3 regions of the Acinetobacter sp. Li1LvA2 genome follow, and region 1 is predicted to be linked to each of the others. Evidence: predicted binding sites of a transcription regulator. Region 1 holds the regulator's gene; each other region holds the start of a gene.

Region 1 (11,144 bases):
TTGCCAGTTCTACCCGCAATATCCTCCCACATACCTACCTGACCTGCACCATGAGTAACTAAAACTTTAATATTGGGTTTAGCTAGATCTTTAAATCCTTTAATATTTTTAGGATTTCCTTTGCGTACTAAAATCGCTGCTGGGCGTAAATATAAAGGTTCCACCGAGTCTTTTATAATTTGCTCAGAAAAAGCATTTTCGAAATCAGACATCATGGCTTCAGAACCACTATATATAACATCCACATCTAGTTTCGCTTTGTCATACCATTGAGAAGTTGGACCAGAAGTCACATGGACTGCTATCCCCGTTTTATTGCTGAATTGTTTGGCGGCTTCTTTCATGGCAGGTGCTGGCCCACCAGGACCATACACTTCTACGTCTGCAAAACTATGGATAGGTAGAGAACCGAGAATAAGACAAATCAGATAGGGTATAAATTTATATTGTTTTGACATTTTAATCGCTATAGTAATTAAGAAAATATCAGCATATATTTTTTATTATTGAAATTGGATTAATTTTTGCAACGATATTTATAATACATTTCTTTAAAATATATTCTAATTAGATTTTAAGTGTTTATATATAAATGTAAATTATTTTGAGTTAAATATAAATATAGAAGATTTTATGGTAATTTATATTTTATAAATTAATTATTTAAATAGATGTAATGTAAATAATAGAGGAGTAATCCCTTGATTAAAAAAAGTAATTCTTTTTTAAAAATTTTATTTAGCAGCGCTTGTTTGGTGTCTGGTTCTGCTATGGCTGTTCCCATTACAGATTTGGGTAAGCAAATTGTGAGCGACAAACCGGGTTCAATACTGTCTCTAGAACGGCAAGATGTGACAGATTTATTTCCTCATGCTGATCAGCGTTTGTTAGTTAATTATCGTAGTCGAGGGATTAAGGGCGAGCCCATTGTGGCATCCGCTTTTATTTTATTACCAAAAGGCACTCCGCCAAAAAATGGTTGGCCGATACTGGCTTGGGCGCATGGCACGACTGGAGTTGCTGATACTTGTGCACCTTCGGGTGATTATGTTGGCGGCCCCGTTCATTCATACCAAGAAGTTGCTTCTAAAGCTTTAGATGGTTGGCTTGCACGTGGCTATGCAGTTGTTGCACCTGATTATCAGGGTTTAGGTACACCGGGTGGGCATCCTTACATGAATGCAAAGAGCCAGCTTCATACGGTGGTTGATGCAGTGCGGGCATTACATATGCTCAAGCCTAAGAGTTTTAATAAACAGTGGTTGGTGATGGGGCACAGTCAAGGCGGAGCTGCGGCAATTGCAGTGTCTGCTTATGGTCAAAAAGATGCGCCTGAACTGGATTTAAAAGGGGCAATCGCTCTTGCACCAGGCGGCTATCAATATGAAGGTATTGCAGAATATGTGCAGAGTAATCCAAACCCAGAACCAAGTGTGGCAGCATTTTTCCCGATTGTTTTATTAGGAGCACAAGCAGCAGAACCAAGTATTGTTCCTGAGAATTTAGTCAGTCCAGAAATGAACACAGTGCTGACTCAAGCGCGCAGTCGTTGTTTATCTGAACTTCAATCTGATTTGAAGAAATCTCCTTCTAGCATATTTCGAACTGATGCAGATTTAAAACCTCTTTTGGCTTATCTAAAACAACAGTCCATTGAAAATATGGTGCCTACCGTGCCATTAATGATTGTTCAAGGTTCTAAAGATCATTTAGTCGACCCTAGAGGCACATCTGCTTATTATCAGCAGCTATGTAAATTAAAAAAACCAACTATATATCAAACGATTGATGGTGGAGATCACCGCGATGCATTACGCCAGAGCAATACGTTTGCCACTAACTTTTTAAACGTAATAGAGAAAAACCAGAGCAAATCGTATTGCTCTAATTTTAAGTAAATTAGTTTAACTAATACAAAAAAGCCGACTTTTCATAAGTCGGCTTTTTATATGTACAAAGGATAATTTTAGGTCATGTTATATAGTCTTTCTTTCGGAAAAACTGCGGTAAATGTTGATCCTTCATTTTCTTTAGACTGTACATCTAAATACGCGCCGTGTTGCATCAGCACGTGTTTTACAATCGCAAGACCTAAACCTGTACCACCTGTTTGACGACTACGGTCACTGTCAACACGATAGAAGCGTTCAGTTAGTCGTGGTAAATGTTTAGGGTTAATCCCAATGCCTGTGTCTTGTACACTAAAGTACGCATGTTCACCATCGTCGTGCCAGCCAATGGTAATGGTTCCACCTTTAGGTGTGTACTTGATAGCATTGGTAATTAAGTTACTAAATGCACTAGCAATTTCCATGTCAGAACCAATCAGGTCGCAGTGGCTATCAATATGTAAATTGAGCGTGTGTCCATAATCGGCATTGTAGGCCTGAGCATCGTCAAAGAGTTGACTCATTAAACTCGGCATTTCAATAATCTGATTCTTTGCAATTTTTTTATTATTTTCTAAATTCGATAATAGTAGTAAGTCATTCACCAAAGCATTCATACGCTTGGTTTGCGACTGCATCTGATCAAACGCACGTTTCCAGCGCGGACTAATATCTTCCTGATCGGTAAATGTCTCGATATAACCACTCAGTACAGTTAATGGTGTACGAAGTTCATGAGAAATATTATCGACGAAGTCTTTACGCATTTGTTCAAGGTTGTGCATACGAGTCACATCGTATGCCACCAATAAGCGACTTTCTCCACCAAATCTTGTGAGTTTAACCTGTACATATCGGTCATCATCAAAATTTGAGTGAAGCTTAATCCCATCGGGTGCCTGATCAATATTGTTAAAATATTCAATAAAGGTTGGCTGACGTAAAATCGTTAATAGATTTCGGCCGCGGTCGAGAGGACTGATTCCTAACAAACGTTCGGCAGCAGGGTTCCACCACTCGATTTGATGTTGGTCATCAATTAAAACAACGGCTTCAGCAAGCGCAACCAAAGATGATTGTGCACGGTCGATTAAACCGACCATTTCGGCCTGTACAATTCGTTCTTGGCGCTGAGCGCGATAGACATTAAATAATAATGCCCCCCAAATCCCATTAAGATTTGGAGGAACGTCATAAGGTTTATTCGCAATCCAGTCATTGACCAGATATAAAGAACGCAACTGGAGTGTAAAAAACACCACGAAGGCGATAAAAATACAGCTCCAGAAATACCCAACGCCTAAACCGACTAAACCGGCAATAATTAGAAAAAATAATAAGAGCCGTAAATCTTGTTTGGCAAACGTCCATAAACTACTGTAGCGAGAAAGCTTTTGTTCACGTACCTGTTCGGGGACGGGGTAGGGTTCATACATAAATCTTGGTTAACCTGCGGCTAAATCTGCACGTGTTGAGAAACGGTAGCCAGTTCCACGCACAGTCTGAACAAATCGGTCAACACCAAAAGGTTCTAAAACTTTACGCAAACGGCGAATGTGCACATCGATAGTGCGGTCTTCGATATATACATTACCGCCCCACACTTGATCGAGCAACTGGGCACGTGTATATGCACGCTCTGGATGGGTCATAAAAAATGCAAGTAAGCGATATTCAGTTGGACCCATATCTAAAATGCTGTTGCCAAAGCTAACACGCTGGCTTACAGGATCAAGAATTAAGCCATTGGCATCAATGGTTTTTTCGCCACTTAATGCATTAGCACGACGCAGAACTGCCTTGATACGTGAAACCAGTTCACGTGTTGAAAAAGGCTTAGTCATGTAGTCATCTGCACCTGCGTCAAGACCTTGTACTTTGTGGTCTTCTTCTCCGCGAGCAGTCAACATAATCACTGGAATTTCTGCTAAGTTCTCATCGCGTTTTAAGCGGCGACATAAATCGACACCACTTACGCCTCCAGGTAACATCCAATCAAGCAAGATAAGCGCCGGACGTTGGTCGACGATAATTTGATGAGCCTGTTTGGCATCTTCTGCCTGTAAACACTGAAAGCCTGCCATGTCCAAAGAAGTATGGATCATTTCGCGAATAGGAAGCTCATCATCGACAATTAAAATATAGTCATCTTTCACAGCGCAATATCCTATAGATTTAACGGTGAACCGTTTTGTAGTTATGACAGGCTTATTACAAAGATTAATTATGACAATTTCATTGCAGAAAAGTCTATAAAATTAAATTTAGCAATAATTTGTGACAAAACCAAGGCAAAGGTATGACCAAATTGTGACATGAAGACTTTAATTTTCTTAAAATCATTCAATAGCTTATAACTTGAATGGCTTAGCTGGTTTTGCACATTTATGTCTGTCAAAAAACTTTAATATTATTTTGAAACTTGCGCTAATAAAGATAAGAAAACGATACGGCATGCGGTTAAAACCTGCTCAAGAGACTGTTCAAACCCTCCCATGACCCATCGAATCGCAATTTGAGTGACGTATCCATTCAAACCAGTTGCGATTAAAGAAAGCTCATTTTCGTGGTGTTGAATTTGCGGCATGGTCAGCATAACAAAGGCTTGAATCATGCGATCAAATTGCGCAAGTGTTTCTTGAATAGTGGCCTGATTATGTAACTCTTGTACCAAAACTGCGTCGACATAGACAATACGAGCTAATCTTGGGTCGTCTTTTAATGTTGTCAGCAGTGCTCGCAATCCTGCATCGACCATTTTTTCTGGATCGGGGGTAGCTTTAATCACGGCTTGCATTAAGTTCTGCTGTAATTCTTCAATCATTTTTAAAAAGATGGTTTGGAATAAATCTTCACTCTTTTTAAATGATTCATAAAAATAACGTTCTGTGAGTTTTGCCTCTTGGCATACATCTTTTACCGTCACGGAAAAAAAACCGAGTGTTCCGTAGGTCGCAATACCTGCTTCAATCAATTTTTCACGGCGCGCCTCTTTACGTTCAGATAGAGATAACCCTTTGAACTGACGTTCTTTACTCACACTTTTTGTTTTCTTTTTACTGGTTGAGTCGTTAGTCGCCATAAATAAGTCGTTTCCTAAAGAATGGTTTCCTAATTTATAGGTTTTGGCCAAATATGCTCACTATGATAAAGCTCTCAGAAGAATTGTGCCATTCTATCTGAAATTACAGTGTACTATATTGACAATGGGTATTGTCAAAATTATATTGAAGATGTCTGAACTGCACATGCAATGAACCGGTTGTGCAAATATCGAAAAACAAAGGATGGACAATGAAAAATTTTAAAAACAAAGTCGCTGCAATTACGGGCGCAGGTTCTGGCATTGGGCGACAGCTAGCAATTCTTTTGGCAAAACAGGGCTGCCATCTTTCGTTGAGTGATATTAATGAAAAAGGATTACAACAAACTGTCGAGCTTTTAAAACCGTACAGCAATATTACGGTTACCACCAAAAAACTTGATGTGTCTGACCGTGAAGCGGTAAAGCAGTGGGCACAAGAAACTGTACAAGATCACGGTTCTGTTAACCTAATTTTTAACAATGCTGGTGTCGCGTTAGGCTCAACTGTTGAAGGTGCAACCTACGAAGATTTAGAGTGGATTGTTGGGATTAACTTCTGGGGTGTGGTGTACGGAACTAAAGAGTTTTTACCGTTCATTAAGCAAACTCAAGATGGCCATATTATTAACATCTCGAGCCTATTTGGTCTGACTGCTCAACCGACTCAATCTGGTTATAACGCGACTAAATTTGCTGTACGTGGTTTTACTGAATCATTACGCCAAGAGTTAGATATTGAAAAAAGTGGCGTAAGCTCATTGTGCGTACATCCGGGCGGAATCCGCACCAATATTGCTAAAGCTGCAAAAATGAGTGATAGCTTGAATAGTTTGGGTATGGATCCGACGAAATCAATTCAAAACTTTGACAAGCTACTACGTACCCCACCTGAAGAAGCAGCTCGTCAAATTTTACAAGCGGTATTAAAAAATAAACGCCGTTTATTGATTGGTAGTGATGCAAAAATTCTTGATGCATTCCAGCGTTTATTCCCAACAGGATATCAACGTGCTTCAACCATTGTGACCAAATTAATGAAATAATTTTTTAACGAAAAAAAGCCATCAAATGATGGCTTTTTTTATGTGACTTGGATGGTTCTAAATAAGAACTTTGATCTTCTTTTTCTTCCAGATAAATTGGTAATACAGGCCTTGGATAATACATAAACTGACGAATGCCAAGGCATAGGCAACCCAGATGCCTTTAAGCCCCCATATTGAGCTAAACCAATAAGCACATGGAATTTCAATAAATAAAATAGCAGAGATGTTTAACAACATTGGAACAGTCACGGTTCCGCTGGCACGCATGATCGATGCAAAAATGGCACCTGCACCAAAAAACAAAATTGCCCAAAGTACAATAAATAAAAGTTGCTGCCCTAACACCACTACAGTTGGGTCGGTAATAAACAAAGCCATTAAATATTTTGAAAATAGATAGCCAAGTGCAATTAAGGTACCCGTAAATAAAAAGTTCATTCCCAAAGCTGTGCGGGTTACCCGTGCTAACAGATCTGATTTGCCTGCGCCAATCGCTTGTGCTGCAAAAATTGAAGCCGCAATTGAGATCGACAGGGCAGGGAACTGAATGTAGTTAAGTACCTGATTCACTGCACCATACGCTGCTGTAGCATGCGATCCGTAATGGTTAACCAACCCAACAATAACCAAGCCAGCCATTGAGGTGGTAATCATTTGAATGCCGGTTGGAACGCCTAAGCGTAAAATGATTTTGCTCAGTTCTGGATTGTGACGGATATGTTGCAGAAGCTGACGATTTGGTCGAAGTGGATGATTTTTCTTGTTCAGATAAATTGCCAGAAAAATCAAAATAGCAACATAACCCGTGATCGTTGCAATTGCTGGAGCAATAATTCCTAGGGCGGGTAAGCCAAAATAACCTTTAAGCAATATCGGGGTAATCACTAAGCCGATGACACTGGTCAAAGCCAATGCAAGTAACGGCGTGGTACTGTCGCCTACACCACGTAAAATTGAAGTATAAATAATATAAACAAATAAAAGCGGGCTACCTGCTAGCATCCATTGCACATAAGGCAAAGCAAGATGCATTACCTTTGGATCTGTACCTAATAACTCTAAAATATCGTGGGCAAAAAATACGCCGATAATCGCGGTAATTACCCCACCAATCAGTGTCATAAATAGGGTAGAACCGACCACACTTTGGACTTTTTCTATATTTTGTGCACCCCATGCTTGCCCTACTAAAACAGTAGTACCCGTTGAAATCCCGATAATAAAAGCAAGGAGCAAGAATAAAATAGGGAAAAAAACCGAGACGGCAGCAATCGCATCAACTCCCATCATTTGGCCAACGAAGATGGTGTTAATCGTTCCCGATAAGTTTTGCAAAATATTGGTTGCAATGAGAGGCAGTAAGAAAACAAAAAATGTTTTCCATAGATTTTGCTGATGAATTAAAGACTGTCTTGGTGGCATGTGTTCTCCATCGCCCATCTCTTTGATGAGCGGGGCAGACATTCAACTTAGCATATTTAGGTGAAATTTCTTGTAGTGTTTTACTATGCTAAGTTTCTAAATTTATTAACATTCATTCAAGATTTCTCCTGCTTTTTGCAGAGTCTCATCATTTTTAGCAAAGCAGAAGCGAATCAGGCGTAAAGACTCTGGCGCTTGCTGGTAGAAAACCGAAACAGGAATAGCCACAATTTTATGTTGCTCGGCTAGAAATTGGCACATTTCTACATCGTTTAAGTCGGGTCTAATCTGACTGTAATCAAGGTTTTGAAAATAGGTCCCTTGAGATGGTTTTAGTAAAAAACGGCTATTGTGAATTGCCTGATTAAAACGATCTCGCTTAGTTTGGTAAAACTGCGAAAGCTCTTGAATATGTTCCGGATGTTGCTGCATATATTGCGCTAGAGCAATCTGACAAGGTGTCGTGCCACAGAAATTCGCATATTGGTAAATCTGGCGAAATAAACGCATTAACTCAGGTGAAGCGATGCAATAACCTGTTTTCCAGCCCGTTACATGAAAGGTTTTTCCAAAAGAACCAATCACAAAACTGCGCTCTCTGAGTTCAGGAAAATGCAATGCACTAAAGTGCTGTTGGTTATCAAAGACCAGATGTTCATAGACTTCATCGGATAAAACTACAATGTTTTTATCTTGAATCAGTGCAATCAGTTCTAACCAGTCTTGTTTATCCCAGATGGTACCTGTTGGATTATGGGGAGTATTCACCACAATCATACGGGTTTTGTCATTAATCAAATCTTTAACTTGCTGCCAGTTCACCTTAAAGTCAGGCGCTTCAAGTGCAATATGAACAGCTTTACCGCCAGCTAATTGCACAGAAGGGCCGTAGCTGTCATAACTTGGGTCAAAAATAATGACTTCATCACCTGCGTTGATGCATGCCTGTATGGCACAAAAAATTGCAATGGTTGCGCCGGGAGTAATTGTGATTTGCGTTACAGGGTCAAGTTGAAGTTGGTCACGCTGCTGAAATTGTAAAGCGAGCTGTTCCCGTAAACCGAGAATACCATCGCCGGGTGGGTATTGATTATGCCCAGCTAAAGTCGCCTGAGATAAAGCTTCCAGTAAGGCTTGTGGTGCCGGAAAATCTGGGAAGCCTTGTGACAGGTTGAGAGCACCTAAACGATGTGCCATTGCCGTCATGGTACTAAAAATAGTCACGCCTTGAGTGGCCAGTTTGGACTGTAGTTGAAGCATATTGTTCTCTTATTAAAATATTTAAAGTTATAAAATTGATTCGATCACTGCCCGAATTACACCGAGGGTTAAACCAATAAATGCACCGACTACAACGCCATTTACTCGGATCATATGTAGGTCGCCACCGACTTCATTTTCAATTTTTCCGATCATTTCACGTGAATCCCATTCATGAATACGCTCGCTCACATAACGGATAATTTTATGGCTATATTGATCTGTAAAAGTCAGCGCAAGTCCTGTCATTTCTTTGTTCAACACTTCACGTACTTTGGCATTTTGAACAAGATTTTCACCCAGTTGCTGAATAGCAGCTCTTAGGTTCATTGCAATGCCAGAGTCTTTTTTCATTAAATCTTCTTTAATGGCATTACATAAAATCGTAACAGCGCCACTGATAAAATTGAGAACTTGAGGGCTGTCTAAAAGGGCATCTTTACCGCTGTTGAGACGTTGGCTAGCAACGCTGTCTGGTTTTGCCAGCTCAAGCATGAGAGAGTGGGCAATGGTTTCAATTTCTTGTCGCCATGGGTGTTCAGGGTCTGCCAGCATCGATTCTACTTTTTCAACCAGTGAATCGATGGTACGTTGTTGAACATCAATACCAATCCAGCTTGCGCCTTTTGCAAGTGACCAGACACCAAGTGCTTTAAACATTTTTCGGGTTAATTCACGGGTTTTATCTGGGTTTTGTACCACCCATTCATGAGCGATATCGAGTCCACGCTGTAAGACGTCTTGGTGGAAATCATTTTCCAATACCGCGCGTAGCATTTCACTTGCGAGTTTATTGACCTCAGTATTACGCACCCATTGCACACTATTGTTTTGCACAAAATTGGCAATTTGATCTTGGCTAACAAACTCAAAAATTTTCGGTACGGTTTGCTGAATGAGCTGCACCACTTGGGTATTGTTTTGTGGGCTTGCTAACCATTGACCAATTGCAAGGCTTAAGTCAGTTTTTTCTAAGCTTCGTTCGACCACTTGAGGTGAAAGAAAATTTTCTTGTACAAAACGGCCCATTGACTCTGCAATGCGAGCTTTGTTGCGCGGAATAATTTCGGTGTGGTCGCGTAAAAACTTAGGAATGGGTAACTTACCAAATGGGTTCCGAAACAGAACCGTAATCGCGTACCAGTCGGCTAAACCACCGACTACACCGGCTTCTGCCCCTAACATTAAAATATGAATAAAACCTGTGTACTCTGGCAGAAAACGATCAGCCACCATCAGTGCAATCCACAGCACAACGACAATAATAAGCGCCAGAGTAGCAAAATATTTACTACGTTTAAGACTGGGCACGTGGTGAACTTCTTCTGCCATGTTCATAAATTTATCCTATTCATTTTTGTTTTACTGGAGGCTCAGGCGGTGGCAACAGCTCTCCTGTCGGACTCAATCCATATTTTTGTCCGATTGATTTCAAGATCAAGGTTGCATCAAAAGCATCCTGTGGAGCCTGCTTTTGATCCCGATAACATTCAATAGTATACGACACTTGAACAGGGTCGATATTGACCACTTGTGGGTAATCATAGAACGGATCATGCCAGAAACCTGGGTAGCGACGACCATAACCATATGGGTAAAAGCTTGGAGCTGATGGATAAACCACAGCCTGACGTGGCGGTTTCTGGCTCTGATTACTTGGATCATTTTGCACTTTAAAAAAGCGGAAACCTTTTTGTATCGTCGTTTGTGCCGCTTTCACTAAGGTAATTTCTTCAGCTCTGCCATAACTCATATTGGGGTCGGCTTGAAAACTAATACGGAACGTTTGGGCATTTAGAGGATATGCTGAAAACTGGCCAAGCTGATCAAAGGTTCTTGGTTTACTTGGAGTCGTTGCACACGCAGTTAAAGTTAAGGCAGTGCCTAAGGCTAAACAAAGAGAGAGATATTTCATGATGAACTCCCAGCTGAGCATTAAAAAATAGATGACTCAGCATTAAAAATTAAGAAGTTTTAAAAACTACTGTTCGGTTCTAATAAAAATTCGGTTTCCTCTGGAGTAGAAACACGCCCAAGAATGGTATTTCGATGAGGATAGCGTCCAAAGCGATCAATAATAACTTTATGCTTTTTCTCAAAACTTAAGTTAATTTCATTGCCGAGGCGTTGAAAGAGTTTTAAGGCAAACTCATGAATCAATTTTGATTCACTATGCATAAACGGCATATATAAGAAAGAACGTTGCTCTGGATTAAGCTGGGCATCGAGTTGCAAGCTAATCGTTTCTTGTGCCAAAGCTAATGCCAAGCTGTCGTAGGCAAAAGATTGGGGTTGATCACGATAAATGTTGCGAGAAAACTGGTCTAGTACAATAATCTCTGCCAGACGGCCTTCAGCTGTTTTTCGCCATGACCATAGTTCTGCTTGAGTTGCCTGTCGATGAACCTCAGAAAAATTTTCACGGATTTTTTTGTCAAAATC
Region 2 (11,144 bases), on a different contig from region 1:
TCTGTTGAGCGAGAAATATTTTTTTCCAAAACTGACTTAGATCTAATGAAACACCATCCAACAGATAGACATCGCCATTTACATTAACTTGGCATACTCCAAGTTTAGGCCAGAGTGTGTCAACCTTAATAAATTCTGTATCAAGTCCATATATCGAACATTGATCCATTTTTTGAAGAACATCAACCAAATCGGTTTGCTGTTGGATAAACTGAAACATGCTTTCTCAAGTAAATGCAAAGAGTGCTTAGAACTCTGGTATATATAACATAGAAGTGGGAAATTACCACTTAAACCTTTATGAATACTCTATTTTTGAACAATTTTTCGAAAATAGATAATTTTTTGATCTTTTATTTATATTTTTAAAGTTAACTCCAAATATTCATTTTTTAAAATCTATAAGATCTTTTTCATTCTTATCGGCTTTCATATTTTATTTAAACTTTTTTAATTAAAGACAAAATAACATTCATCTTTTATAACTAAATTAATAAATCTAATTCAATTTTATATCGCATCAATGAAATAAGCATCGGAATGCTTATTTCATTCTCATACGATTATGAACTGCCTGACTTAAGGTATGGCTATCTACATACTCAAGTTCACCACCTTGCGGCACACCTTGAGCAATACGCGTCATGTGTATAGGTAAGTGCTTAGTCGCCTCTACCAAATAATGAGCGGTTGCCTGTCCCTCTACAGTCGCATTAGTTGCCAAAATCACTTCTTCAATAGTGCCTTGACTTAAGCGCTGAATCAGATAAGGAATACCAATTTCTTCTGGGCCAATACCATCCAAAGGAGAAAGATGTCCCCCTAAAACATGGTATTTACCTCGAAAACTACCACTTTGCTCAATCGCCATTACATCTGCTGGTGATTCAACTACACACAATAGTTGATCTTCTCGCTCAGTTGAGGCACAAATATCACAAATTTCATTTTCAGTTAGAGAATGGCAAACGCTGCACTCATGAATATAACTTGAAGCCTCATGTAAAGCATGAGCTAATGCGAACGCACCTTCTCGATTTTTCATCAAAAGATGTAATGCCATACGTTGAGCCGATTTCGGACCAACGCTAGGCAATATACGTAAAGCTTGAACGAGTTGTTCAAATCTATCACTAAACACAGAACTTCCTTAGAACATGCCCGCTAAGCCAGGTGGCAAGCCCATACCAGAATTCGCTTTTTGCATTTTTTCTTCTGAAATAACTTCTGCTTGACGCACAGCATCATTTACCGCTGCAGCAATCAAATCTTCAATCATATCTGGTTCATCTTGAAGTAATTCAGGGTTAATTTCGATACGTTTTACAAGATAGCGACCATTCATGGTTACTTTAACCAAACCACCACCAGCTTCTGCTTGGACTTCAGTTTGGGCAAGCTCTTCTTTCGCCTTTTTTATATTTGTTTCCATATCTTTTTGCATGCGCTGCGCTTGCTGCATGAGCATATTGATATTCATAACTTTACTCCGTATCTCTATCAAATCTTTAAAGTATTATTGGTTATCTGGTAATACTTTATAAAAACTTAATCTCATTGAACCAACCTATGCGATTAAAATACATACAGATTAGTGCGTTGAACTCAAATTAATCCGTAATTCTGACACAATAGACTAATGTTTTCTATCAGTATCTCTCGCTCTATTTCATATAGCTACATGAGTAACATACTCATATTTAGGTACACTTCCTAAATATTTAGATGACATACGTTAAAGTCTTATAAAAACTCATAGCACTATTGAGATGCCTGTAGACCTTTATCAATTGTTTTATATTCGCTTAAGGGAACTTTCTTAAAGGAGGTATTTGCTTCTTGAATAGATTTATCTGCTTCTTGCACCGACTTCTCTGCATTGTTAATCAATAAGGTTGTTTCATTTACTGGGTGTTGATGCGGTTTGGTCAATAGTTTATATCCAACCACCCCAATTACCCCTACCACAACAACAATAGCAATAGGCTTAAGCATTTTAAAACTCGCATTTCTTTTAATTAAATTTAAAGTCTTTATACCTTGTACTCTTAGCCCTCATTTAAACAAAAATGTAGGTTTTTTATTGCGATTCTGAAATTTTAGTAACATTTAAATATAAAAAACCATCTCGATTAAAGAGATGGTTTCATGAAAAAAATAACCCAAAAGAATTATTTCAATAAGGATAATTAGATCAGATCAAGACCACGTGAGATATCACGAATAATGTCATTAATATCTTCTAAGCCTACAGATACACGGATTAACCCCTCTTGAATACCGGCCGCAGCTTTTGCATCAGCAGAAAGTTTGCCATGTGTAGTCGTTGCAGGATGGGTAATTGTTGACTTCACATCACCTAGGTTACCAGTAATTGAAATAAACTTAGTATTATCAATAACCTTCCAAGCGCCTTCACGTTCGCCTTTAACAACGAAAGAAACAATTCCACCAAAACCAGTTTGCTGTTTAGCGGCAAGTTCATGACCTTCATGAGCTGGTAAGCCAGCGTAGTAAACTTTTTCTACTTTTTCATGAGTAGATAACCATTCTGCAAGAATTTGAGCACTCTCACAGTGTGCCTTCATACGCAAACGTAAAGTCTCTAAACCTTTTAAGAAAACCCATGCATTAAATGGACTCATTGATGGTCCTAGCGTACGGACAACACCAAAAACTTCTTCTAATAACTGATGATTACCAACAACAGCACCACCTAATGCGCGCCCTTGTCCATCTAAATATTTAGTCGCAGAGTAAATGACAAGGTCTGCCCCAAACTTTAATGGTTGCTGTAAAACAGGCGTACAGAAGCTGTTATCAACTGCAAGTAATGCACCATTCGCATGAGCAATATCTGCAAGCGCTTGAATATCTGCGATCTCTGCTAGAGGGTTAGACGGTGACTCAACAAATAAAAGTTTAGTTTCTGGACGTACTGCGTTTTTCCAATCGTCCAAATCACATAAATCGACAAATGTAATATCTACGCCAAACTTAGCAATATATTTTTCAAACAAGGCAACAACTGAACCAAATACTGCTCTTGAGCAAATAACGTGATCACCCGCTTTGAGATAAGCCATAGTAACTGACAAAATCGCGCCCATTCCAGAGCTTGTCGCAACAGCACGTTCAGCACCATCTAAAGCTGCTAAGCGTTTTTCGAACATCGATACAGTCGGATTGGTAAAACGAGAATAGATATTTCCTTGAACTTGACCAGAAAATTTTGCTGCAGCTTCTTCTGCATTTTCATATACAAAAGATGATGTCAAAAAAATCGGTTCGCCATGCTCACCTTCAAAACTACGAGTATGTCCGGTACGAATGGCTAAAGTATCAAGTTGGTATTCTAAATCATCAGACTGGTTCATTAAATGTTCGCCTTTACTGGTCATGTACTAAAAACTATCATCATTTTGAGTGTCTAAGGTATTTAAGGTCAAGGTAAACCTTAAAATTATCGCTTAGACTTTATTCAATCTTTAGTAAATAGTTGGTAAAGCAAGATGAAACGCTTAAAATCCCTTGTCTCAGAACAAAGCCAAATCAAGCACCTTTCTGCCCGACTATTTCATTCAAAAACATTAGTACTATCTCAAAGCACTCCCTTTGAGGTGATTGGCGAATTCAATCAAACGCGTATTCGTTATTACGCAGCAACACAAAAAAAATTTAAAGAACCATTAGTGTTTGTTGCCCCACTCGCAATTAATATGGCGATTTACGATTTATATCCTTATCGTTCACTTATTAAATACTTTCAAAATGCAGGTTTTGATGTCTATTTGGTCGATTGGGGTAATTTAAAGTTTAAAGATAGACACCTTAACTTTTTATCATTTATTGAAGATTTCATTCCTAAAGCAATAGAACACGTTCGCGCACATTCAGGAAGTGAGCAAATTTCGCTCCATGGCTGGAGTATGGCAGGCATATTCGTTACTTTATATGCTGCTCTGAATCAACCCAACTACATTAAAAATTTAATTGTTCTTGGTAGTCCAATAGATAGTTATGCATCTGGCCATATTGGCAAGCTCTATCAAACCATAAATCATTTGATTAGTCGTAATAAGAAAATTAAGGAACGTATTTACTCTGGATTACCAAAACGTCTGATCCACAGTCCCGGAATTTTAAATTCATTAGGTTTCAAAATTCTCGATCCTAAAGGTTGGTTTGATGGACATCTGCAATTGCTAAAGAATCTTGATGACCTACAATTTGTACAAGAGCATGCAACCCTAAGTAACTTTTTAAATAATATGATTGACTATCCGGGTGGTATTAATCAAGACATGTTGTTTAATGTTTGGCTACAAAACCCGTTAAAACGTGGCTTTATTCAGTTAAAAGATAAGAAAATCGAATTAAAAAATATAGATTGTTCCCTCTTAGTTGGCGCGGGTCGTAGTGATCAGCTGGTCAGTGCTGACGCTGCTTCGCCATTAAGTCAATTGACAAGCAGTCAGGATGTCACGTTTACTCTCATCCCCGGTGGTCATTTGGGCCTAATGTCGAGTCAAGCAAGTGCTCTGGAGTTTTGGCCGAAATTGGCTACATGGCTCGCCGAACGTTCAACACAAATTTAAGGATAAGGTCATGAGTCAATCTGTTGCATTTATTGGTTTGGGTGCAATGGGCTACCGTATGGCAGCGCATTTACCAAAACGCTTCGATACTGTCTATGTATGGAATCGAAATTTTGAAAAAGCCAAACAACATGCAGCAGACTATGGCACTCAGGCTGTCTCATTAGAGCAAGCCGTACAAGCAGATATTATCTTTTCATGCTTACCGACAAGTACTGATGTAGAAGCGCTTATTAGTAGTGTAGAAATTAAATCTGGAGCAATCTGGATAGACTGTACCAGCGGGGTTCCTGACTCTGCCCGCATCTTAGCTAGCTCATTAAAGCAATTAAATGTTGATTTTCTAGATGCTCCTGTAAGCGGTCAAACCGTAGGAGCTGAAAATGCAACTTTGACTGTAATGGTGGGTGGCGATGCAGCAGCTTTCGAACGTGCATTACCAGCTCTAGAAGCGGTAGGAAAATTAATTAAACATGTGGGTGAGTCAGGTGCTGGATTTGCAGTGAAAGCAGTTAATAATATGCTACTCGCGGTCAATCTTTGGTCTGTTGCAGAAGGTTTCAGTGCTTTAAAAGCGCATGGGGTAAGCTTGAACGAAGCTTTAGAGTGTATTAACGCTTCAAGTGGTAAAAGTCTGGTGACAGAGACTATCTTTCCACAGCGTGTATTGAGTCGCGAATTTCCAGTAACCTTTGGCTTGCCTCTTCTTGCCAAAGACACAGGAATTGCTTTGGATTTAGTCCAGCAAGCAAAGCTTCCTGCCCCGCTTTTGTCATTAACACAAAGTTTAATCCAAGCTGCTCATTTAACTGCTGAAGACAACAGTGACTTCTCTGCGGCAGTTAAAATGTATGAAGCATGGACAAAGATTACATTAGAGTAAATTTAATCTTTTAGAGGACTGCCTATTAAACTTAATTTTAATAGGCTCAATAATGAATAGTATGAAACCTCAAACATAGCAAACTCATGTCATTCATTACGAAAAATTTTCTTTATAAAAGCATTAAGTATTTGAAAGATTATTATTTTTTACACTAAGCAGGTGTTTTATTAACCTTTTTATAATCGGAGGAGTTAAAATAGTTTACAATCATTTGCGCACTTTTCTCGGATATAACCTTAGCTTGTTTCATTTTTGCTGAATAAGGGTTGGCAAGCATACAGCTGGGAAGCAAAGTATTAGCAAGTGGTGGAAACTTTTCTCTTCCTCCCAAAGTAATCTTTTCAATAAAACTAGCCAACCACATAATATATTCTCCTTTATTTTTATATGTTGGCATTAAACTGATATCGAGTTTAGCTGAACATTCATTTGCTGGCTTATTTAAACATTCTTCAAAATCAATAAAGTTATATTTTAATTTATATGAAGTATCTTTTATCTCTTGTCGGATCATACTAACTAAGCGATTCAAGTGTTCAATAATATCTTCTGAGAAAAGCTTTTCTTCTTCAGATTTTTTATAAATGCTTTCAGCAACGAGTAAAAACTGTGACATTCTCTATTTCCTTTTAATCTTGTCTCCGATGAATCATCAGATCCTTTAAGGAAGTATGATGAATATAACATTGCTATATGTAAGTAGGTTAGACTAAAAAGTAACCACAATAGTAAAAGTGAAAGTTGCATGCGAAACGTATCACACTAATTAAAAATATGGCCAAATATAACTCGTAAGAATGGGGCTAAATTAATATATTTCGAAATAACTTAAATAAAAAAAACCCATCTCAATTTTAGAAATGGGTTACAAAAATAAAAAACTATCAAACGCAGCAATTTAAGGACAATATAATAGAAGTTAAAACATGCAAAATCAATACATCTTTCAATTGAAGTGTAAAATAAGATTACTTTTAACGTGCTTATATTTTACAGCTTAAAAGAAAAAGCCCATTTCCGTCTAAATTAAAATGGGCCCAGTGAATTCCACTTAATCCTAAAAACACAAACTGTGATAATTATCACGTTTTGTGTTTTTGATAATGTCATTGCTCATCCCCTTTTTCATTGACCTAATTTCAAACTTCATTTGTCTATTTAGCAAATGAAAAGGCTATAAGATCTCATCTTTTTCTAAAAGTTTTATATCCGATGACCTCAATCAGCAGCATATTTTTATATCTTCAATAAAAGTTAAAAGTGAATTAAAAAGAATCAAATTCTAAAAAAATATATATAATTTATCTTAAGTTTATGTTTTTATTTGATTTTTATAAATTATTGATATCTAATGTTTTTATTTATTCTATGAACAAATTATCACCCAAAATGACATTTGAGTAATTAATAATCATTGAAATATTGGTAATAAACCTTATATTGAGTACAGGTTCATACCTTTAACTGAGGAAACGCTCATGAATAAATTTATGGTTGCAGTCTTTACTGGCATGGTGAGCATTGCTGGTTTAAGCGTTCAAGCTGCAACGCCTGAGCAAGAATGTCAGAAATTGCAAGACGACTATAATTTGATTTATGCATCAAAAGGCTTTTGTTTCAAAGATCCTGATGCTAAAGAAAAATATGGTAATGAAAACTGTCATACGACAAAACCAAAGTTTTCTGACAAAGAGCAACAACGTCTTGATGCTATTAAAGAGCGTCAGAAAGAATTGAAATGTAAATAATTTTAAAGGAATAATACATGGCATACGATGATCAAAATATCTTCGCAAAAATTTTACGCAATGAACTTCCAGCGATAAAAATCTATGAAGATGATCAAGTTCTAGCTTTTATGGATATTATGCCTCAAGCCGATGGTCATACATTAGTTATTCCAAAAACACCTGCTGTAACGCTACTTGATTTACCCCCAGAAGCAGCTGCATATACCATTCAAATTGTTCAGAAAATTGCGAAAGCAATGGAAAAAGCTCTCAATTTGGAAGGTATCGTCTTGATGCAACTTTCTGGAGCAGCGGCAGGACAAACTGTGCCGCATGTTCATTTTCACCTTATTCCTACAAATGTGCATCAACTTGGAAGACATGCTGTAGAGTTAGGCGATCAAGAAAAAATCAAAGCTTTAGCTGAGAAAATTAAAGCAGCTCTTTGATTTTTAATCTATTAAAGCGGAGTTTTTACTCCGCTTTTTTTCGTCTAAAAACTATAAAAACCTAAAATAATTAATTTATTTCTAAATTTTAATCGTCATAAAACTGTCATTTATTTTTCACGCCCTTGTCACAAAGTTTACCGATACTGCTTAGCAAGTTGGTGAGCTTTTGTAACTTTTTGTACATAAGTCAACTACAAAATAAATAGTTAACTAGGCATACGCCATTTTTAAATACCTTTTGGAGAAATCTCAATGAAGAAATTGCTACTCGCTGCCGCAGTTGCAACTTTGAGCATAAACGCGGTGCAAGCAGCGCCAACTTTGTATGGCAAACTAAATGTTTCTATTAACCAAGTTGATAATAAAAATTTCGATGGTAAAAGTGATGTTACCGAAGTTAACTCAAACTCTTCTCGCATTGGGGTAAAAGGCGAAGAGAAATTAACTGACAAGTTATCTGCTGTTTATTTAGCTGAATGGGCAATTTCTACTGATGGTTCAGGTTCTGATACTGACCTGAGCGCTCGTAACCGTTTCATCGGTTTAAAAACTGAAGGTGTTGGTACTTTAAAAGTAGGTAAATACGACTCTTACTTTAAGACTGCTGCTGGTGGTAACCAAGACATCTTTAATGACGATACACGTTTAGATATTACCAATATCATGTACGGTGAAAACCGCTTAGATAACGTAGTTGGTTTTGAACTAGACCCTAAATTATTAGCTGGTTTAACTTTCAACATTATGGCTCAGACTGGTGAAAGCACCTCTGACAGCAAACAAGGTGAAACTGGTAAAGACAGCAAGAATGACAGCTTTGACTCTGTGTCTACTGCACTTGGCTATGAAAACAAAGACCTTGGCTTAGCAGTAGCTGCCGCTGGTGACTTTGGTATTAAAGGTAAATATGCTGCTTACGGTCTGAAAGATGTTTATACAGATGCTTACCGTGTAACTGGTTCTTATGACATCGCAAAATCAGGTTTTGTTGTAGGTGCTTTATGGCAACATGCTGAACCTACTGATGAATTGACTGCATATGGTCAATCATATAAATCTGATGGTTCAATCGATAAAGCTGGTAAAGCTTACCGTGGTTTAGAGGAACAAGCATATGCAGTAACAGCTGCTTATAAAATTCCTAACACTAAACTTAAAGTGAAAGCAGAATATGCTTCAGCTGAAACACAAGTAAGTGGTCAAGCAGATCGTAAAATCGACTTGTACGGTTTAGGTCTCGATTACCAAATCAACAAACAAGCTCGCTTCTACGGCATCGTTGCTCAACAAAAACGTGACTGGTTGAATGATGACGACAAGCAAACTGTTGTAGGTACTGGTATCGAATATAACTTCTAATTAGTTATCTTTGATTCATATCTAAAATAAAAGGGCTACCGCCCTTTTATTTTATTGTTCAGTTTAAAAAAGCCGATATAAAAATATCGGCTTTTTTAACTTTGTAGCTTACTTTAAAAAACCACTTACAAGATTCATAACGTTTTGAATGTCTTGGTTTGCTTCCTGATGATCGGTACTATCACCCTGAGGTGTTAATGAGTCAATGACTTGAGGTAAGACTGAAGCAATTGCACCGTAAACTTGCTCTTTTGGCGCTTGAGCCTGCTGGGCAACTTGCTCAATATCTGCTGGGTTAAATAGACTTTGTAATTGCTGGGTAGGAACTTCACTATTACTTTGATTTGGATCAACCCAGCTTTGAACTTGATTACCTAAACCCGCACCTTTTAACTTTTCTAAAGCAGCCTGCAAACCACCTTGTTGTTGAACCCAACCTAAGATTAAAGGTACAACTGCAATTAATAAACTTTGTACGCCACCACCTGCTTGAGGTGCGTTATTATTATTTCCAGTCACTTGACCTAATACAGAACCTAGTACTCCTCCAAGACCACCTTGTGTGCCAGAAGAAGTATTGCCCCCCATTTGTCCGAGTACTGAACCTAAAATTCCACCTAAACCACCTTGACCTGATGCTTGCTGGTTCCCACCTAAAGCCTGCTGAGCCAAAATTTCTACAATGTTGCTTAAATTTGTCATGTAAAACTCTTATGTATGGTTTACACATGAGCATACGCGGATTCTTGTTAAGACAGCAAAAGCCAAATTGTTAAATTTTGAAAGAGATTTCGTGGTCTCTTACCAGCGAAATTTATTCCAGTTTTCCGGGTTCGCCCAAAACTTTGAATTAAACCAATCTGGAACATGCTTATAGGTCAAGATGTTAAATTGCCATAAAGCAAAATCACTATCATGTGAAGTTTTATCAATGAGTTGCGTAAAACCTAAAGAGCGTAATAACTTTTCATCACTGCGTTTACTTACCACAACAATTCGTTTTGCTAATAAATCTCTTAGCTTCACTAATAATTGTGATTTTTGTACTTCAGTTATGTTCTGCATTTCATCTGTATCAAACAATACAAAACCCAAATCATAACGCTGAGTAAAAGGCAGACTTAAAAGCTCAGTTACGGTAAAATAGTGCCATTGAATTGCGTTATTCTGGTCAATTTTCTGGCCAATACAAAGTGCAGTATGAATGGGCTGTTCGTTTGATAAATCGTCTAGCATAGAAGTGATGACATTTTGTTCAGCCATAACTGCAACCCTTAATTGAAAGATGTGAGTTTAAACTTTATGGAACTACAAGGCATTTGCCATAAAATGCATGCAGGCCTAAAAGATGCTAGTGTAACTGATCAACAGACAACCAAGGCAAATGTTGAATACAAATTTGTATTAGACCGTTCAGAAATTGATCTTCCTTTTAATTTAGGACAAGAACTAGAAATCGAATGGACAGGTAATATTTATTGCACTTCTTGTGGCACTAAAACACCAAAGTCTTATTCTCAAGGCCACTGCTTTAAATGCTTTAAAACTAAAGCAGAATGTGACCTATGCATTATGAAACCTGAAACATGCCACTATCATTTAGGTACATGTCGTGAAGATGATTTTGCACACAATGTTTGTTTCCAACCGCATATTGTGTATTTGGCAAATTCGAGTGCTTTAAAAGTGGGTATTACTCGCGTTAGTCATATGCCAGGTCGTTGGTTAGATCAAGGGGCAACCCAAGCCCTACCTATTTTAAAGGTTGGATCACGCCGTTTATCTGGTCAACTTGAAACTATGTTTGGTTCTTTAGTTGCTGACAAAACTGATTGGCGCAAACTCCTTAAAGGCGAAGCTGAACCTTTAAATATGGTTGAACAACGTGATCAGTTAATCGAAGAGTTTGCACCTAAAATTCAAACTATTCGTGAGGAATTTAGCCAAAATCTTGAATTTAACGAAACTGTTGAATTATTAGAAGATGAATTGCCACGTGAGTTTGTTTATCCAGTTGAACAATATCCTGAAAAAATTAAGTCTCTAAACCTAGATAAAACACCAAAAATTCGTGGTGTATTACAAGGTATTAAAGGGCAATATTTAATCTTTGATATTG
Region 3 (11,144 bases), on a different contig from region 1:
TCTACAGGTTCGTTACGCCATTCAAGGTTTTCTGCTTCGCGTTGAGCACCACTATGTCCACGGAACTTTTCAGCCACTTCAAGTAGTTTTTCGGTCGCAAGTTGACCAGATTCACCTTGGTTCTGGTTTAAAACAACATCTTCAACTGCATCTTTGAGTTCTTTTGGAATATCGTCATAAATGGCCATTTGACCAGCATTTACAATACCCATAGTCATGCCTTGTTTAATGGCATGGTACAAGAACACAGAGTGAATCGCTTCACGAACAGGCTCATTTCCACGGAACGAGAACGAAACGTTCGATACACCGCCAGAAATCATGGCATGAGGTAAGTTCTGTTTAATCCAACCTGTGGCTTCAATAAAATCGACGCCATAGTTATTGTGTTCTTCAATACCAGTTGCCACCGCAAACACGTTCGGGTCAAAAATAATATCTTCAGCAGGGAAGCCTACATCGTTAACCAAAACGTCATAAGAACGTTTACAGATTTCGCGTTTACGCTCAGCAGTGTCGGCCTGACCAGTTTCATCAAAGGCCATCACAATAATTGCAGCACCATATTGTCGACACAGGCGAGCTTTTTCGACAAACTCGTCATAACCTTCTTTTAACGAAATCGAGTTAACAACAGGTTTACCTTGTACACATTTTAAGCCTGCTTCAATGATTTCCCATTTTGATGAGTCAATCATGATTGGCACACGTGAAATATCTGGCTCAGATGCCACAAGGTTTAGGAAATGTACCATCGCATTTTGCGAATCGAGCATCCCTTCATCCATATTAATGTCGATAATCTGAGCACCAGCTTCCACTTGTTGCTGTGCAACTTCTAAAGCTTCGGCAAAGTTTTCTTCACGAATTAAGCGTAAGAATTTTTTTGAACCAGTAACGTTAGTACGTTCACCCACGTTAACGAACAATGAGTCATCATAAATATTAAATGGTTCTAAACCACTTAAGCGGCAAGCTGGCTTAGTTTCAGGAATTTGACGTGGTGCAATGTCTTTTACAGCATTTGCAATAGCACGAATATGGTCTGGTGTCGTACCACAGCAACCGCCGGTAATATTGATTAAACCACTTTCTGCAAATTCTTTTAAGAAGGCAGCAGTTTGTTCTGGTGTTTCATCATATTCACCAAAAGCGTTTGGTAAACCAGCATTTGGATGAGCAGAAATGAACGTATCAGCAACATCAGATACGGTTTTAACGTGAGGGCGCATCGCATCTGCACCAAGGGCACAGTTGAAACCAATTGAAAGTAAGTCACCATGACGTACAGAGTTCCAGAACGCTTCGGCAGTTTGACCTGTTAAGGTACGACCTGAGGCATCGGTAATGGTCCCTGAAATCATGAGTGGTAATTCATGACCAATTTGCTTAAAGACTTCTTTCACCGCAAAAATTGCAGCTTTACAGTTTAATGTATCAAAAACGGTTTCAATCAGAATGATATCTGCACCGCCTTCAATCAGCGCATGAGTTGCCTCAATATAGTTTTCTTTTAGTTCATCAAAAGTAATGTTACGAAAAGCAGGGTCATTTACATTCGGTGAAATTGAACAGGTACGCGATGTTGGACCGAGTACACCTGCCACAAAACGCGGTTTATCTGGAGTTGAATATTTTTCACAAGCTGCTTTAGCTAAACGTGCTGCTTCACGGTTAATCTCTGAAACAAGATCTTCCATGTGGTAGTCAGACATTGAAACACGCGTGCCGTTAAAGCTGTTGGTTTCAATAATGTCTGCGCCTGCATCAAGATAAGCTTCATGAATACCTTGAATGATTTCGGGTTGAGTTAGCACAAGAAGGTCATTGTTACCTTTTAAGTCATGTGCCCAATCGGCAAAACGCTCACCACGGTAGTCGGCTTCTTCTAGTTTATGGCGTTGAATCATGGTACCCATCGCACCATCAATAATCAGAATGCGTTTGGCAAGAAGCGCTTTTAGGGTGGCAAGCGTGGACATAGAAAACCCCGATATTGTACAAATTTAAAAATGCGGCGCTATTGTAACAGAATAGTTGCGCATTTGATGAGCTATAACGACCCATCATTCACTTGTAATAGATTCATTAGAAAAACGGCTTTTATGACAAATGAAGACTGTTTTTTCATCAAATATTCATAAAATGATCATGATATTGAAATATTTCATCTCCAATATTCCGTTTTATGACAATTGTGCTGTTTAAAAAACAAGCATTCGAGTGATTTTTTATATATTTTTGCTTTAAAAATAGTCATAAATAAGGAAGATGTAAAGTGATTTAAATTATTGTATTTTAATAAAAAAATAAATTTTATAGAGGAAAGGTGCATCAAATGAGGTCAAAATATGAAAAATTGACTTCATCAGGCGCTGCTTTGTCATATAATTGTCATAATTTAATTTAAGAATACAGAGGATTTTTTTATCCTCTTACCGTCTGCATGAATTCTAATCTACCCCCTGTTTCGGATTCAAAACTTGCGGCAAACCTGCAAGTCAAATCGACGAATGTGCATGTCCCGACACCTAAGTTTTTTATGCCGGTGTTTCTGACGATTATTGTTGCAACACTTATTTATATTGGATTTCAGGTGAGTGCTGATTTAGCACATGTACCACCTTTGAGTCTTTATTCGGTTATCCTTTTATCTACTGCACTCTTGATTGCTTTAGGCTTTGAGTTTGTAAATGGCTTCCACGATACTGCAAATGCAGTGGCAACAGTGATTTACACCAATGCTTTACCTGCACCAGTTGCAGTCATGTGGGCAGGTTTTTGTAATTTTCTTGGGGTAATGGTTGCAAGCGGCGCAGTCGCTTACGGCATTATTGCATTGTTGCCTGTTGAACTGATTATGAACATGGGTAGCGGTGCAGGCTTCGCAATGGTTTTTGCGCTCCTTATTGCTGCAATTCTCTGGAACTTAGGTACTTGGTTCTTGGGTATTCCTGCTTCTAGTTCTCATACCTTGATTGGTTCAATCTTGGGTGTGGGCATTATGAACCATCTGTTGAGTGCATCGACTGGCGTAACCACCAGTGGTGTTGATATGGATCAGGTGATTAAAGTCGGTAAGGCATTATTATTTTCGCCTTTAATTGGTTTTGCTTTTGCAGCGATTGTTTTCTTGTTGGTTAAAACTGTTTTTAAACGCCAATTAGAATTATTCCAACCGCCAGAAGGTAATAAACCACCACCAGCAATCATTCGTGCAATTTTAATCTTTACCTGTACAGGTGTAAGTTTTGCACATGGTTCTAATGACGGTCAAAAAGGTATGGGTCTCATCATGCTGATTTTGGTTGGTCTGGTGCCGTTGGCTTATTCATTAAATAAAAACCTTGATACACAACAAGTTCAATCATTCCATCAGCTTTCTTCTCAAACTGCCGTATTTTTGAATCAAAATCAGCCAGAATTAACCGATGAAAAAGCGCGTGTTATTCTGACTAAATATATTCAAACTAAAGAGCAAACTCCAGAAGTAGTGCCTGCATTGGCAAGCATGACTGACCACTTGGGTGAGCGAGTTTCTAGCTATAACAACTTAAAAGACATTCCAGAAGCTGCAATTAGCGAAATTCGTAATGACATGTATTTAAGTACAACCTCGTTTAAGCGTTTGGATAAAGCGAATGCATTACCAAAAATGGATCAGTCACAAGAAAAACTTGTGAAAGAATACCGTAGTAGCTTAGATTCATTCTTACAATACATTCCAACTTGGGTGAAAGTAGCAGTTGCTTTGGCACTTGGCTTAGGCACCATGGTAGGTTGGAAACGTATTGTTGTGACTGTAGGTGAGCGTATTGGTAAGCATCATATGACTTATGGTCAGGGGATGTCTGCTGAGCTTGTAGCAATGAGTACAATTGCTGCTGCTGATGGTTTAGGTATGCCTGTTTCAACAACACATGTTTTAAATAGTGCTGTTGCAGGTACCATGGTCGCGAATAGATCAGGCTTAAACTTCAATACAGTTAAAACAATTTTATCTGCATGGGTATTTACACTTCCTGCAACAATCTGTTTATCAGGCGGTTTGTACTGGTTATTCTTACAGTTTGTATAAAAGCATTTAAAACATTAAAGCCACTGTACACAGTGGCTTTTTTATTTGTTTCTTTTTTAAGTTCAGTCTATTTTCATGTACATTCAATTATAAATTAACAAGTCGTTATATAGCATCAAGCAGCTTTAAAAGCTGGGCTTAAAACTTTGATATCAGGATAGATTATGGATGCGGTTCAAATAGATCAGCTAAAACAGCAATTTCCACTTATTGAGACACTGCAAGCCTATCAAGAGATATTTTGGTTTACACCTCATCGCTATCCTTTAATAGAAGCTTTAGAAAAAGTTGGACTCACAGCAGACGATGTAAGTGACGCGGAAGCAAGGCTAGCGCGTTTTGCGCCTTATTTAGCAAAAGTGTTTCCTGAAACTCAAGCACAACATGGAAAAATTGAATCAGATATCGTTGAAATTCCGAAAATGCAGCAAGCACTTTCTTCAACACAAAAAGTGCAACTGAGTGGAGCATTCTGGCTAAAAAAAGATAGTCATTTACCTATTTCTGGTTCAATTAAAGCGCGTGGTGGTATTTATGAAGTCTTGGCTCACGCTGAAAAATTGGCTATTGAGGCAGGGCTTCTCAAGTTTGAAGACGATTACACTAAACTCGACCAAGACGCATTTCGAACGTTTTTTTCTAAGTATCAAATTGCAGTAGGTTCTACAGGTAACTTAGGGCTTTCTATTGGCATTATGAGCGCCAAACTGGGTTTTAGAGTCACAGTCCACATGTCGGCTGATGCGAGACAGTGGAAGAAAGACAAACTACGTTCACTAGGCGTCAATGTTGTGGAATATGCCAGTGACTATGGCGTAGCGGTTGAAGAGGGAAGAAAAGCCGCAGAGCAAGACCCACACTGTTTTTTCATTGATGATGAAAACTCAAAAACATTATTTTTAGGCTATGCAGTTGCAGGAATACGCCTAAAACAGCAATTTAAGCAAAAACAGATTAAAGTTGATGCTGAGCATCCCTTATTTGTTTATTTGCCGTGTGGCGTCGGTGGTGGCCCAGGTGGGGTGAGTTTTGGGTTAAAACTGGCTTTTGGTGAGCACGTACATTGTATTTTTGCTGAACCCACACATTCGCCTTGCATGTTACTTGGTGTCCACACAGGCTTGCATGATCAGATTTCAGTAAATGACATTGGCCTCGATAACGTAACCGCCGCAGATGGACTTGCAGTAGGGCGTGCTTCAGGTTTTGTTGGGCGTGCTATGCAACAGTTAATTGATGGCTATTACACCATTCACGATGAACGTTTGTATGAACTCATAGCACTTCTAAATCAAACTGAAAATATTCAGCTTGAGCCTTCAGCAGTGGCAGGAATGATGGGGCCATATTATGTTCAGACGAGTCCTGATTATTTGGCTTTACATCAACTATCAGCTGATAAATTAAAACAGGCAAATCATGTGGTATGGGCGACAGGAGGCGGTATGGTGCCACCTGATGAAATGCAAAAATATCTATCACACTTTCAAAATAAATAGAAAAACTCAGAAAAAAGCCCAATTCTAGAATTGGGCTTTAATCAAATTATTTTCTAGATGATTTTCCAAAAGGTAGTTTTTCGGTTGCAAAGCCATAGATCGCAGCAAAAGGCAGGGCAGTTCTTGCTAAATAAGCAACACGCCATAAGCCGCCGTGATTAGCACCTTCCATCATGAGTTCAAGCGGATGGTCTAGTTCAGTTTCAGGATTTGCCACAGAAGACTCATTTCTTAAGTCATGAATCCAGAGTGCCGCCATAATGGCATTGGTCGTTTCAGGGCTAAATGCTTCTACATCAAAAAGCTCTGCACCATTAAAAGCTGCTTTCAATAATGGATTTTTAGTCACAGAGTGAGTCGTTGTAGATGGAGCAATATTAATACTTACGTGTTGCCCTTGATGACGGGCCAAAATAGCACGCCATTGTTGAATGCGTTTTGCCAAAGCATAGTTTGGGCCTTGTTCAACCACTAGACAGTCGGCAATACCATAAGTTTTTCCATTTTCACAATCAATCAGGTCTTGATATGGCGCTTGGAAAAAACGATTTAAGGAAAGTGTAGAAACACCTTTCACCGCCATTTTTTGTAGTTTTGTGCGTGATTTAAATTTTTGTTGTGCAGCTTTTGCTACTTCTTTAGGAACTGCATAAACATCGGTTGGCGTACACATAAACATAAGGCTCGTATCAGACTTATGCTCGCTCACATATTGCATAATGCTATCCATTGCCATGGATACACGAACATGCTTTTCACCATCTAAATAGGCGATTGCGGCCAAATCTAACTTTTGTGGAAACTGAACTAGCCACTGTGCAATTTCTGGTAATTGAGTCAATAAATTTGCACCCAATTTATCTCTTAATTCAGAAACTTTTGCTGATGAATCAACTTGTTCAACGCTTGGAGCAATCAGAGTTGCGTTTCCTTTTTGAATCGTATGTAAAATTTTGCCCCAGACACGTGGGTTTGGTAAGTCGACAGCAATAATATTTGCTTTCCACTTCGCTAACCAAGGTAGAGGACCAGCTTCTGAAGCCGCACCAAACAACACCATGGTACGGTCAGATAAATCAAACCATTCTGGGTGTGCAGTAGCTTCACGCAAAGCTTTTGCATGACTTGGTTCAATAATACCGGCCTCTTCCCAACTTTGAATTTGGTCTAGTAAGCTTTGTCCACTGAGCTTTTGCCCTTTGTAAGGAACATACCATTCTGGAGCTGCATCACTTTCACCTTTAAGTTTTACTGTATGAAGGGGTGTGGATGAAGCAATATGAACTGCATCTTTTAAAAGATAATGTTTACTATCACGGTAATAGTCAAAAATATGGTGAGCTTTATGCAAACCTTGCTTAGCAATAGTAATTGGGTTGCTACTATTTGAAATTCCTTGCTTAACAAGCGCTTTAAAATAAATAGGGTAGTTTTTTCGCCAGTTTTTTTCATTCAACACTTGTTGCGCGGTTTTATTATCTACAACAGATAAAGCCTCTGATAAAATCTCTTGGCCTGTAAGAGACGTGCTTTGTTTTTTGGTTGAGGCGTGTACTGGAAATTGTAGACCTTCGACTTGACTTGTGCTGGACATAAAATATCTCGTTATACGACTGGGTTAATATACAGATGTATACATTATCTATGCCAATGAAAGGAAACGAGTGGCAATAACTGACAAAATAATATTGATTATTTATGTGATGAAACATGAAAGAGTGATTTATTATGATAAATCCATCTCATTTTGGCCTTAATTTTTTTCACATTTTTAGAACATTTTTATAGACTTACGTTACATAAATGATTATTTTGTATTAAGCAAATACATCAGTTTTAACCTGAAGGTAAAATGTTCAAAATGTATCAATAATACAGATGCAGAAATGATTAAAAACTAGACTTTTTTCTTAAAGGATAAGAGAAGTCAGACGGAATAAGAAAGAATTGGGGTGAAACTAGATAGAAGACAACGTAAGATTGTCTTTTAAAAATCTTGGGGATATGGTGATTTTTTTACACCATAATTTTCTAGTTTCATCCCATCTATTTTTGGGTTGGAACCCACTATTTTTGTACTCAGTTTATCATTTAATCAAACTCTATTTCTTTAACGTAACTTCAAAATTACTTTAAGAATGGAGTGGTTCTAACAGCGTCCTTTTTTAGCTTGTCCTGGTGGGCAAAAGTCTCCCGGATGATTGTGATAAGGTGAATCTGGATCAATCACAATACTACCTTCAGGTGTATGGACTGCACAGGCTGATAGTGACATTGTGAAAATTGCTGCTGCACAAAGAAGTAAAGTTTTCATCTTGTTCTCACTTTTTTATCATTCTCACTTGTACTATAAAAACATTTTGATTATTTTTCGATCTAATTTTGGTTAAAAAACATCTTTAATAAGTCTAATTAAGAAGAAATTAAGGAGACCGTAAAATAGTTCGAAATCCAACATGCGTTGCAGCTAAATCAAAATCCTGAGGGTAGCGACTGCTGTTTCGATAACGCGAACAATAATTTTGAGCACATAGAAAAGATCCGCCTTTAATTACATATTGTGTACTCGCAATTTGCTGTTGTCTTAAATCAGAATAATTTCCCATATGTTGGTCATGGGCACCTTGATACGGTGAAGATGTCCATTCCCATACATTTCCAATCGTATCAAATAGTTTGAAATCGTTTGGCGCAAAACATCCAACGGGTGCCACATCTTTAAAGTGATCTTGATTTAGGTTTTGAAAAGGGAATTCACCTTGCCAGTAATTTGCTTGTGGATGTTGGTGTTTATCGGTAGGCGCTTGATGTAAGGGTGTATCAGTTTTTGAATCGGCTTTAGCTGCATATTCCCATTCTAGTTCCGTTGGTAAATCATGTCCGAGCCAGACTGCATAATGTTCAGCATCGTTTTTACTTACATATCGCACAGGTTCATTCGGAGTAGCTACTGCACCATTACTGCCATTGGGGGTTTTCCAAGTATACCCTGATTTTAGCTGCCACCATTGCTGTGGATGATGAGGATCTGGTGAGAAAACAGCAGCCTGCTTTTGTTTTTCGGCATCGGTAATATAGTCCGTTGCTTCTACGAAACTTGCAAATTGAGCAACGGTAACTTCAGTCTGATCAATCCAGAATCCTTTGACTTCTCGTTGTTTTTTTCCAAAATTCAGTTCATCTGGATAGGCTTTTTCAGAACCAAAATTAAAATGCCCATCGGCAATTAAAACCATCCCAGCTGTTGGCTGTTTAAGCCAACCTTGAGGTAGTCCTGTGTAGTGTTGACACTTTTCAATAGAGCCCAAGTCGGCTAAAGAATTTGGCTTTTGAGTCGAAGAGGAAGACTCAGAAGTTTTTGAAGATTGGCTACAGCCCGTCATAAAAGACAGGCTGATTGTGATCGCTAAAAATGGTTTTAATCTCATTTGGTGTTATATTCCTGCACACCATTTTTCTCAGTATACTTTTCATAGACCGATAAGAGTTCTTGAACTTTTGCTGGGTAAAGCTGCGCAACATTGTGCTTTTCTCCACGATCAGTGGCAATGTTATATAGCTCCCAAGTTTCTGTACCTAACTCAGGGCGTCCTTGAAGGGCAATTTTCCATTCGCCTTGTTTTGCATATTTACTGCCATGTAATTCATCAGCAAAGCTGAAATTAGCAGGGCGAATGGTAGTGGTTTTATTTTCAAGTAAAGGCTTCCATGAAATCCCTGATGGCGTATTAATGGTTCGACCATTGTATTGGCCTTGAGGTACTGGAATATGAGCATATTCTAATAGGGTTGGGAAAACATCGAGTACAGATGCAAAGCTATGATTGGTTTCTTCTGCTTTTTTCTGGTTCGGTAATTTCACAATAGCAGGGGCAGTCGTTGCACCTTCACCAGCTGTATCTTTCCATAAGTGGAAAGGCGCCGCACTGACCTCGGCCCAACGTGGTCCAATATAGTGATATGAAGTTGGTGTTCCCACATTTGCTACAGAGTTATCAAAACCAGATTCACTACCATATCCGCCACGTACAAAACCTTCTGCGCCATTGTCAGAAACAAAGAAAATTAAAGTATTGTCATAAAGATTATTTTGTTTGAGATATTGAATAATACGGCCTACATTAGCATCGAGGTTTTCTACCATGCCTGCGTAGATTTCCATTTTACGGGCTTCTAGAGCCTTTTGTTCGGCTGTTAACTCATCCCATTTTCCATATTTTTGTGGGGCATTTTGAGTTGCAATTGGTTCTGCTGCCTCAAAGTTTGTAGGGATAATACCAAGCTGTTTTTGCTTAGCAATACGTGCGTTACGTATAGCATCGTAACCGACATCATAAACTCCGCGATATTTTTCACGGTATTCAGCAGGTGCTTGAATTGGCCAGTGAGGCGCCGTATAGGCAGCATAAGCAAAGAACGGTTTGCCACTATTTTTGCCTGAGTCTAAGTAGCTTAGTAATTTATCGGTAAAATAATTTGTCGAGAAAAAGTCATCTGGCAAAGCGGAAACAGGAATAACTTGACCATCTTCTGTATAAGTTGAATTTCGTTTAAATGCACTTGGCGCTTGCTTAAAGTGGTGATCTAGACCTTGTAATAAAGTAAATGAATGATCAAAACCTTTTGCATGTGCATTTGTTTCCGGAGTTAGCCCTAAGTGCCATTTACCGCTGATGTACGTGCGGTAACCATTATCTTTAAGTACTTGAGCGATAGATAAAGAGCGTTCATTTAAATATCCCTCGTAGCCTGGTTGTCCTTTCAAATGTTCTGGTGTGAGTTCAGCCATTGCCCCAATACCAGCTAAATGGTGATCAGTACCAGAAATGAGTTGAGAGCGTGTTGGAGAACAGGTCGGGGCAGTATGATAATCCGTTAAAAGGCGGCCTTCTTGAGCCAAACTATCAATATTAGGGGTATGAATTTCACCACCGAAAGCCCCTAAATCTGAATAGCCTAAGTCATCAGCCATAATAAATAAGATATTCGGTTGCTTAGGTGTGGTTGCTACATTTTCTTGATTATCGTTGTCATTACATCCAGCTAAAGATAAGCTAAATAAAGCAATGGAAAGGCTAGATAAAATTGCTTTGTACTTCATTGTATCATCTGAATTATTAAAAGAATTGGGACGAGTTTAATCAGATGGTTTTTGCAATCAAAACAAAGAAAAGATCAAAGATAATCAGAAAAAAGACTGAGAATTTATAGTGATAAATTAATGAGAAAAAAAGAAAAGCCCACTAAGGACTTTCCTTTGATTTATATTCCTTAGAAAGGAAGGCGTGTAAGTTGGTCTAAGAAATGCGGAATAACTTTTGGTTCAAGTAAAATTGTTACGATGATTCCGTAAGCCGCACCCCATAAATGAGCACTATGGTTAATATGAGTATTACCACGCTTACCAGCCCAAATACTGTATGCCACATATAAAATTGCAAAAATAATAGCGGGTACAGGAATGAAAAATACGAAAATGAGCTTCCACGGCTGGAATAGGATATAAGCAAATAACACTGCCGAAACAGCACCTGAGGCTCCTAGGCTAGCCCAATTCGCATCATTTT

The links. The regulator PhoB, encoded in region 1, activates phosphate uptake and scavenging genes when phosphate is short. The targets are predictions, from matches to a motif close to TGTCATNAANCTGTCATAA.
Region 2: ACS604_RS02135 (porin) is a predicted target of PhoB. The motif match lies at 7,757-7,775, and genes of this name have one in related genera.
Region 3: ACS604_RS14450 (inorganic phosphate transporter) is a predicted target of PhoB. The motif match lies at 2,382-2,400, and genes of this name have one in related genera.

The regions. Positions count from the first base shown of each region.
Region 1 is NZ_JBSICF010000003.1:377,495-388,638, reverse strand. It holds gene ACS604_RS09125 (AcfC family putative adhesin) at 1-458, opposite strand, end outside; gene ACS604_RS09120 (alpha/beta fold hydrolase) at 702-1,898, shown strand; gene phoR (phosphate regulon sensor histidine kinase PhoR) at 1,967-3,325, opposite strand; gene phoB (phosphate regulon transcriptional regulator PhoB) at 3,335-4,045, opposite strand; gene ACS604_RS09105 (TetR/AcrR family transcriptional regulator) at 4,300-4,971, opposite strand; gene ACS604_RS09100 (SDR family NAD(P)-dependent oxidoreductase) at 5,184-6,017, shown strand; gene ACS604_RS09095 (MATE family efflux transporter) at 6,075-7,442, opposite strand; gene ACS604_RS09090 (pyridoxal phosphate-dependent aminotransferase) at 7,548-8,702, opposite strand; gene ACS604_RS09085 (DUF445 domain-containing protein) at 8,730-10,040, opposite strand; gene ACS604_RS09080 (CC0125/CC1285 family lipoprotein) at 10,054-10,617, opposite strand; gene ACS604_RS09075 (DUF924 family protein) at 10,677-11,144, opposite strand, start outside.
Region 2 is NZ_JBSICF010000001.1:464,178-475,321, forward strand. It holds gene ACS604_RS02085 (ribonuclease D) at 1-220, opposite strand, end outside; gene recR (recombination mediator RecR) at 545-1,141, opposite strand; gene ACS604_RS02095 (YbaB/EbfC family nucleoid-associated protein) at 1,151-1,480, opposite strand; gene ACS604_RS02100 (hypothetical protein) at 1,762-1,995, opposite strand; gene ACS604_RS02105 (O-succinylhomoserine sulfhydrylase) at 2,190-3,377, opposite strand; gene ACS604_RS02110 (alpha/beta fold hydrolase) at 3,513-4,598, shown strand; gene ACS604_RS02115 (NAD(P)-dependent oxidoreductase) at 4,609-5,481, shown strand; gene ACS604_RS02120 (hypothetical protein) at 5,636-6,100, opposite strand; gene ACS604_RS02125 (YARHG domain-containing protein) at 6,963-7,232, shown strand; gene ACS604_RS02130 (HIT family protein) at 7,250-7,663, shown strand; gene ACS604_RS02135 (porin) at 7,919-9,025, shown strand; gene ACS604_RS02140 (YidB family protein) at 9,134-9,727, opposite strand; gene ACS604_RS02145 (DUF6231 family protein) at 9,827-10,288, opposite strand; gene ACS604_RS02150 (DUF2797 domain-containing protein) at 10,328-11,144, shown strand, end outside.
Region 3 is NZ_JBSICF010000007.1:117,382-128,525, reverse strand. It holds gene metH (methionine synthase) at 1-1,982, opposite strand, end outside; gene ACS604_RS14450 (inorganic phosphate transporter) at 2,447-4,078, shown strand; gene ACS604_RS14445 (D-serine ammonia-lyase) at 4,243-5,577, shown strand; gene ACS604_RS14440 (hypothetical protein) at 5,624-7,171, opposite strand; gene ACS604_RS14435 (hypothetical protein) at 7,727-7,891, opposite strand; gene ACS604_RS14430 (SUMF1/EgtB/PvdO family nonheme iron enzyme) at 8,001-9,005, opposite strand; gene ACS604_RS14425 (arylsulfatase) at 9,002-10,678, opposite strand; gene ACS604_RS14420 (rhomboid family intramembrane serine protease) at 10,849-11,144, opposite strand, start outside.